Regions from separate parts of the Streptomyces sp. NPDC002701 genome, predicted to be linked through region 1. Evidence: riboswitches for the same ligand, from Rfam matches in the RefSeq annotation. Region 1 holds a riboswitch; the other holds the start of a gene.
The links. Region 1 has a riboswitch for cobalamin ahead of ACFYXC_RS38610 (energy-coupling factor ABC transporter permease). Riboswitches for the same ligand answer to the same signal wherever they lie in the genome.

Region 1 (3,916 bases):
GGCCGAGGTTCAGCGGTCCGAACGACACGTCCTGGGCGACGGACGCGGCGAACAACTGGTCGTCCGGGTCCTGCACCACCAGCTGGACGGTCGTACGCAGCCGGGTCAGGCCCTTGCGGTCGTAGCGGACCGGGTCGTCCCCGACGGTCAACTGCCCGGTGTGCGGGCGCAGTCCGCCGCTGAGCAGCCGCATCAGCGTGGTCTTGCCGCTGCCGTTGCGGCCGAGCAGCGCGAGCGCGCGCCCCGCGCGCACGGCGAAGTCGAGACCGCTGAGCACGGTCGGCCCGTCCTCGTACGCGTAGGACGCGCCCCGCAGGGCGACCAGCACGGGCTCGCTCATCGCAGCGGCCTTTCCAGTACGAAGGTGAGTGCGGCCACGGCCACGAGCAGCGCGGCACCGGCGAGGGTGAAGCGGGGGGAGATCCGGGCCTCCGGCACCAGGACGCGCAGGGTGCCGTCGTAACCGCGCCCGGCGAGCCCGGTCTGCAGCCGGGCCGCCCGGTCGAAGGCCCGGACGAAGGCGGTGGCGCCGAGCCCGGCCAGCGAACGCCAGGTCGCGGCCCGCGTGGTGTGACCCAGCCGGGCGGCCTGCGCCTCCCTGATCCGGCGCACGGAGTCGAGGAGCAGGAAGCTCATCCGGTACGTCACCATGGCCACGTCGACGACCGGTGCGGGCACCCCGGCGTTCACCAGCCGCGGCAGCAGGTCGGACATCGGAGTGGTGAACGCGAACAGCAGGACACCGAGGGAGGCCGCGGAGGTACGCAGCACCAGTTCCCCGGCGCGTACCGGCCCGCCCGCGGCCAGGGTCAGGAACCCGTCCGGGCCGCCCACCTGGACGAGCAGCGGGAGCGCCCCGGTCACGCAGAAACCCAGCGGCACCCGGTAGGCGCGCCAGAGCCGGCGGGCGGGCACGGCGGCCGGGCCGAGCAGCGCGACCAGGGCCGTGACCAGCACCAGTGCGGCGCCCGGCCAGGGCGGGAGCGAGATCGCCAGCACGGTCAGACCGAGCCCGAGCACGGCCTTGTCCACGGGATGGCGGCGGCGCCAGCGACTGCTGTGCGCCGCCGCGTCGATGGGCAGCACGAGGACTCAGGTCCGGCCGGCCGCGGACCCGCCACCGTCGGCGACGGCGCCGGGCGCGCCCACCGAGGCCGCCGGGCCGTCCGGGGCCGTCTCCCCGTCCGGGCCCCTCGTGCCGCCGTCCGGCGCCGTGCCGGGCCCGGGCCCCGCATCCTGCGCGTCTTGCCCGTCCCGCGCGTCCAGTTGGGCCAGCGCGCGCAGTTCGCCCTGCCGCCGGCCCCGGCGCACGCCGAAGTAGTAGGCGAGGACGCCCGCGCCGAGGGCTGCCTGGAGGGCGAACAGGGCCGACTCGATCTCCCCGGACGGCGGCTCGTACAGGGGGGAGAACCACGGCTCGTAGTCCGGCTCGATCTCGGTGATCGCGGTCTCCGCCTCCGCGTCGGCGCCCGCGAACGGCTCCTCCTTGTGGTCGCCGAGACCGAGAGCCAGCGGCAGTACGGCGAGGGCGGCCACCACGAACAGCAGCAGGGAGTTGATCTTCGCGTTGCGGCTCATCGGGCCACCGCCCCGGTCGTCCCGGCCTGCTCGGCCGGGGACTGCTTCCTGGTGAGGAGCACGCCGAGCCGGGTCAGTTCCCCCTTGCTCGACTGCACCAGCAGCCGCATCACGAGGACGGTCAGCAGCCCCTCGCTCACCGCGAGCGGGATCTGGGTGACGGCGAAGATCGAGCCGAACTTGCCGAGTGCGCCCAGGAATCCGCTGCTGGGGTCGGGGAACGCCAGCGCCAGTTGCACACTGGTCACGCAGTAGGTGGACAGGTCGGCGACGAAAGCGCCGAAGAACACCGCGACCATCAGCGGCACGCCGAACCGCCGGAGCAGCCGGTAGATCCCGTAGCCGGCCCACGGCCCGACGATCGCCATCGAGAAGACGTTGGCACCCAGCGTGGTGAGCCCGCCGTGCGCGAGCAGCAGCGCCTGGAAGAGCAGGGTGATGGTGCCGAGGACCGCCATGACCGGCGGCCGGAACAGGATGGCGCCGAGGCCCGTGCCCGTGGGATGCGAGCAACTCCCCGTCACCGACGGCAGTTTCAGGGCGGAGAGGACGAACGTGAAGGCCCCGGACGCCCCGATGAGCAGCGTGCTCTCGGGGTGCTCTCTGACCTCACGGGTGAGCGACCGGACTCCGTGGACGACGAACGGCGCCGACGCGACGCCCCAGGCGACCGCGTGCGCCGGAGGAAGGAAACCCTCGGCTATGTGCATGGCTCAGCAGACCCTCTCCAGCACCTCGTGGATGGTTGACGCGCCTTGGCCGGTCTCCTGGCTTACGGGTCAAAACCACCCGCGCTCCGCCTTCCCGGGTCCGAGGACCCAGTGGCTGCCCGTGAGGGCCGGAGCCGGACTTCCCGATCACAGTGGCGAGGGCCGCACCGGCATCACACCGATTTCCCGAGCACCAAGGCGTGGTGACAGTAGTGCGCGTACCGGGGTGGTGACAAGCGGCCCCCCAGGGGCGCACGGGTGGCTCCTGACCATCTGTTACGCGTCGGAGCGTGCGCCAAGTCTTGACGTGCCCCTGGCAAGATGACTTCATGGGAACGCTGTGGGAGCGCTCCCACCATCCGAAGCCAACGCCTCTTGACGCTCACTCCTGGAGTCGCAGTGAGAAGAACAAGAAGCACCACACGCACCACACGGAAGAGTCATGTCAGCGCCCTGCTGGCCGGACTGGCCGCCTTCCTCGGGCTCACCGTCGCGGGCGCCCTGGTCCCGGCCACGGCACACGCCGAGCCCTCAGGCGCTCGCGCGACCGGCCTCCATGTCGACGACGGCCGCCTGCTGGAGGGCAACGGGAACGACTTCGTCATGCGGGGCGTCAACCACGCCCACACCTGGTATCCGGGTGAGACGCAGTCGCTGGCCGACATCAAGGCACTCGGCGCCAACACGGTCCGTGTCGTCCTCTCCGACGGCCACCGATGGACCAGGAACAGCCCCGAGGACGTCGCCGCCGTCATCACCCAGTGCAAGGCCAACCGGCTGATCTGTGTGCTGGAGGTGCACGACACCACCGGCTACGGCGAGGAGGCGGCGGCCGGCACGCTCGACCACGCGGCCGACTACTGGATCAGCCTCAAGAACGTGCTCGCCGGCCAGGAGAACTACGTCATCGTCAACATCGGCAACGAGCCCTGGGGCAACACCGACCCCGCCGGCTGGACCGCCCCCACGACCGCCGCGATCAAGAAGCTGCGCACCGCGGGGTTCGAGCACATCATCATGGTCGACGCGCCCAACTGGGGTCAGGACTGGCAGGGGGTCATGCGCGCCAACGCCCGGTCGGTCTACGACGCCGACCCCACGGGCAACCTGATCTTCTCGATCCACATGTACAGCGTCTACGACACCGCGCAGGAGATCACGGACTACCTGAACGCCTTCGTGAACGCCGGACTGCCCATCCTCATCGGTGAGTTCGGCGGACCGGCCGACCAGTACGGCGACCCGGACGAGGACACCATGATGGCCGCGGCGCAGCAGCTCCGGCTCGGCTACCTCGCCTGGTCCTGGAGCGGCAACACCGACCCCGTCCTCGACCTGGCGATCGGCTTCGACCCCAGCCGGCTGAGTTCCTGGGGGCAACGCATCTTCAACGGCGCCAACGGCATCGTCCAGACCTCGAAGGAGGCCACGGTCTTCGGCGGCGGCGACCCGGGCGACACCCAGGCCCCGACCGCTCCGGGCACCCCCGCCGCCTCCGCCGTGGGGGCCACCTCGGTGACCCTCACCTGGGGCGCCGCCACCGACAACGTCGGTGTCACCGGTTACGACGTCGTCCGGGTCGGTGGTGGCGCCGAGAGCACGGTCGCCGCGTCCGCCACCACCACCGC
Region 2 (3,916 bases), on a different contig from region 1:
GCAACCGCCCCAGTGCCAGGCGCGGTTGAAGCCGAGCCGGGACGTCGCAGGCCAGATCAGGGGTGAGGAGCTGAACGGTGTGCGCCGGGCGCCGCGGGCCTGCCCTGTACGGGCGCCGCTGCCGCCCCCTCGGCCGCGGCCGCGCGGGTACAGAAGGCGGCGAACGATCTCGGCGAGAGCGACAAGGCGCTGCGGGGCCGGCTTCGGGCGCAGAAGGCCGCGCGCCGGTTTCACCGCGGCGCTGGCCCTCGCCAGCCGGGATGTGGATGACTAACTCGCCGACCCGTTCGGCTCGCACGGCAGCGGGCTTGCCGGAGAACGGCTGGGTGCGGTCACCACGGGTGCCCCCGGAGGCCGCTCCTGGCTGCTCACCTCCGTTCAGGTGCCCCGGGCGATGGACTTCCGTCTGCAATGTCCTCCGTCGCGTCCGGGTCGTTCACCAGGCCCAACCACACCGGCCGCGCTCCGAGGCGCGCGGCCGTGCGTCACTCGGGCTCGTGTGGACTCGTCGCGGGTGGTTCGGCCGGGCGTTCGCGGCCGCCGTCGTGGCCGGACGCCACCACGATGACGAGGCCCACCACAACGGCCCCGGCGGCCACCCGGCCGGCGGCCCGCGTCACCCAGCCCGGCAGCGACACGCCCTCGCACCGCGTCGGTGCAGCCAGTCGCTCGGCCCGACGGGCAGGCCGCAACAGCCGGGCCAGCAGCAGCGCCGCGACCGGGAGCTGCAGCAGCCACAGGACGGTGCGCGGCCACTCGCCGTACCAGACGTTGGTGCCGTACAGCAGGGTGTGCCACACGCTCAGCACGTACACGACGATGACGAAGCGGTGCAGTCGGCGCCAGGTGCTGGCGCCGATACGGTGGCGGACGTAGAACAGCAGGCCCAGGGGGACGGCCAGATACAGAGCACCCTGACCCAGCGGAATGGCGATCCGGCCGGTGCCCGAGTCGTACCAGCCGGGCACGAACGTGTCGGCGAATCCCGCCCACAGCCGTTCGAGCCACGCCAACTCCGCCTCGTAGCGCACGAGTTCCGCCGCGAACATCAGCGCGTGCGCGAACATCAGGGCCATCGTGGTCAGGCTCGTGGTGCGGTGCCAGCGTTCCAGCACCTGCCGGGACACCGGCAACCGGGCGGGACGCGGCCCCGACAGCAGCAGACCGAGCATGACCGTGCCCCAGGCCCACAGCAGGCCCGACCAGCCGAACGCCTGGCTGAGCAGATACATCCAGTACGTGCCGGCGTCATCCATGAACGGCATGACAGCGACCGTCGCCGAGTCACCCGACTCCACGCGGGCGTACAGGAACGCGAAGACGGCCGCCGTGACCAGGACGGCGGCAGTGGCGTCGGGGAGCGCGGAACGCAGGTCGGCACGCAGGACGACGCGCTCGGGCGGGCGCTTGTCACGGGCGGGCGGCGGGACCGTCGTGCCGCCGTCCTCCGGCGTCGTCTCTGGCAGCATCCTGGGCCTTCCGGGCGCGGTCTTCCGAGGAGAGGTGCAGGTGACGTCGACGCACCAGTGTGCGGGGTGTGACCGGGATTACGGAGAGCACATCCGGCCAGAGTCATCGTCCGACCGGCCGAATCGTCTCGAGCCCCCGTTACCACCCGACCGATCGCATTCGGACAACTGCCGTCTCGCCCCTGCCGCATCGGCGGGAGCCACCCTACGCTGATGCCCGCAGTCGGTTCGAGCCTCCTGTCCCTCCGGGTCCGGTGGCGCGACGCAAGAGGGAACCCGGTGGGAATCCGGGACTGTCCCGCAGCGGTGAGTGGGAACGAAAGCCGTCAACAGCACTGGGCCCGATCGTGTGGGGGCCGGGGAAGCGACGGTCGGTAGGTGCCCACCGGTGACCGGTGTCCCCGGTGAGCGAGCCCACGAGTCCGAAGACCTGCCACTGCCCCCGTACGCGATGTGCGGGTGGTGCACGGTGACCTCGAGGACCGGGTCGGCGGTACGGAGGAGGGTTTCGTGACGGGCCGTACCGTGTCCGGCGTCTGCCACGGCACACTGCGCGAGCTGTACCAGGGCCCGCTGCGGGCGGACACGGAGCCGGACATCGCCATCGTGTCGTTCCCCGTGGACCGCCACTCCTGGACGCATTTCACTCAGGACACCCGGCCGCCGGGCTCACCACCCGTCGGTGCGAAGTCCGCGAACGCGGCCCGGCTCTTCCTGGAACACTTCGGACTCACGCTGCCGCCAGGCCGTTGGAGTACCCACTCCGACCTGCGGGTGGGCGTGGGAATGGCCAGCTCGACCGCCGACATCGTGGCCACCCTGCGCTGCCTGTTCCGGCTCTTCGCCCTGCCGTACGACACGGAGGTGGTCCTCGGCATCCTGGCCGCGGTCGAGCGGGCCGACAGCGTCTTCCTCGACGAGTTCGCGCTGTACCTCAGTGGCCGGCACCAAGTGGTGCGGCGCCTGGGCACGGACATCGGCTTCCACACGGCGTACCTCACCGAGCCCGGGACGGTGGACACCTCCGCCGTCACCGGCCTGCTGCTGGCGCACTACCGGCGGCACGGCGAGGAGTACGAGCGGTGCCTGACCGACCTGCTGAAGGGTTTCGCCTCCGGCGATCCGGCCGCCGTCGCCCGGGCCGCCACCGCCAGCGCGACCCTGTCGCAGAGCGTGCTGCCCAAGGCGACGTTCGACAGCATGCTGGCCCATCGGGAGCGGTTCGGCGCCGACGGCATCTTCGTCGCCCACACCGGATGCCTGATCGGCTACCTCTTCCCCGGACGCCTGCACACAGACCTGAAATCCGACCTGTCCGCCTTCTTCCACTCGCTCGGCCACCAGTGTTCCTTCGCCCGAGGAGGCTATGGGTGACCCACCCCCACATCGCCGACGCCCTGAAGGTCCCCGATCTCGTCCGGCTCACAGACGGCCTCGTCCTCGTCCGGTTCGAGTCGATGAAGATCTACTCCGCGCTCGCCGCCGTCCGCCACCTGCTGGAACGGGGCACGATCCGCCCGGGACAGACCCTGATCGACAGCTCCAGCGGCATCTACGCCTACGCCCTGGCGCTGGCCTGTCACCGCTACGGCATGCGCTGCCACATCGTCGCCTCCACCACCGTGGACACCGCCACCCGCGCCCAACTGGAGATCCTCGACGCCACCGTGGAACAGGTCCGCCCCTCCAGGAATCTCAAGCTGGACCAGGAGTTGCGGGTGCGGCGGGTGCGGGAGCTCCTGACCGACCATCCCGACTGGCACTGGATGCGCCAGTACCACGACGACGTCCACTACCTCGGCTACCACGAGGTGGCCGACCGGATCACGGCCGCGTTCCCCGCCACCGCGCTGACCGTCGTCGGAGGGGTGGGCTCGGGAGCCTCTACCGGCGGCCTCGTGGAGCGCCTGCGCGCCACGGACCCCTCGGTGCGCCTCGTCGGCGTCCAGCCGTTCGGCAGCGTCACCTTCGGCAGCCAGGACCACCACGACCCGGAGGCGATCATCGCCGGCATCGGGTCGTCGATCGTCTTCGACAACGTCCGCCACCACCTCTACGACGCCGTGCACTGGCTGGACTTCACCCACGCCATGTCCGGCACGATCGCCCTGTTGCGCGACCACGCCGTCTTCGCCGGACTCTCCACCGGCGCCGGATACCTGACCGCGACGTACGAGGCCCGCCGCCACCCCGACCGGCTGCACCTGGTGATCGGAGCCGACACCGGACACCGCTACGTCGAACGCGTCTTCGCCCGCCACACCGAAGCCCTGGACCCCGCCGCGCTGAAGCCGGTCGAGGTCTCCACCCCCGAGGAGATGTCCATGCCCTGGTCCAGGATGGCGTGGCGGCGCACCGCCGACCCGGCCGGCGGGAAGGAGCGAGCGGCATGACCGTGGCGTGCCTGGAGTCACTCACCTTCGGTCTCGGACACCTGGTGCGCGCCG

Region 2: it holds a riboswitch for cobalamin, as region 1 does, so the genes downstream of both, ACFYXC_RS34990 (hypothetical protein) here and ACFYXC_RS38610 (energy-coupling factor ABC transporter permease) in region 1, are expected to answer to the same signal.

Annotation. Positions count from the first base shown of each region.
Region 1 is NZ_JBIAQL010000033.1:3,404-7,319, reverse strand. It holds gene ACFYXC_RS38625 (energy-coupling factor ABC transporter ATP-binding protein) at 1-340, opposite strand, end outside; gene cbiQ (cobalt ECF transporter T component CbiQ) at 337-1,086, opposite strand; gene ACFYXC_RS38615 (energy-coupling factor ABC transporter substrate-binding protein) at 1,093-1,578, opposite strand; gene ACFYXC_RS38610 (energy-coupling factor ABC transporter permease) at 1,575-2,288, opposite strand; cobalamin riboswitch at 2,318-2,501, opposite strand; gene ACFYXC_RS38605 (cellulase family glycosylhydrolase) at 2,688-3,916, shown strand, end outside.
Region 2 is NZ_JBIAQL010000022.1:52,237-56,152, reverse strand. It holds gene ACFYXC_RS34995 (ferric reductase-like transmembrane domain-containing protein) at 486-1,469, opposite strand; cobalamin riboswitch at 1,705-1,922, shown strand; gene ACFYXC_RS34990 (hypothetical protein) at 1,980-2,843, shown strand; gene ACFYXC_RS34985 (cysteine synthase family protein) at 2,840-3,862, shown strand; gene ACFYXC_RS34980 (ATP-grasp domain-containing protein) at 3,859-3,916, shown strand, end outside.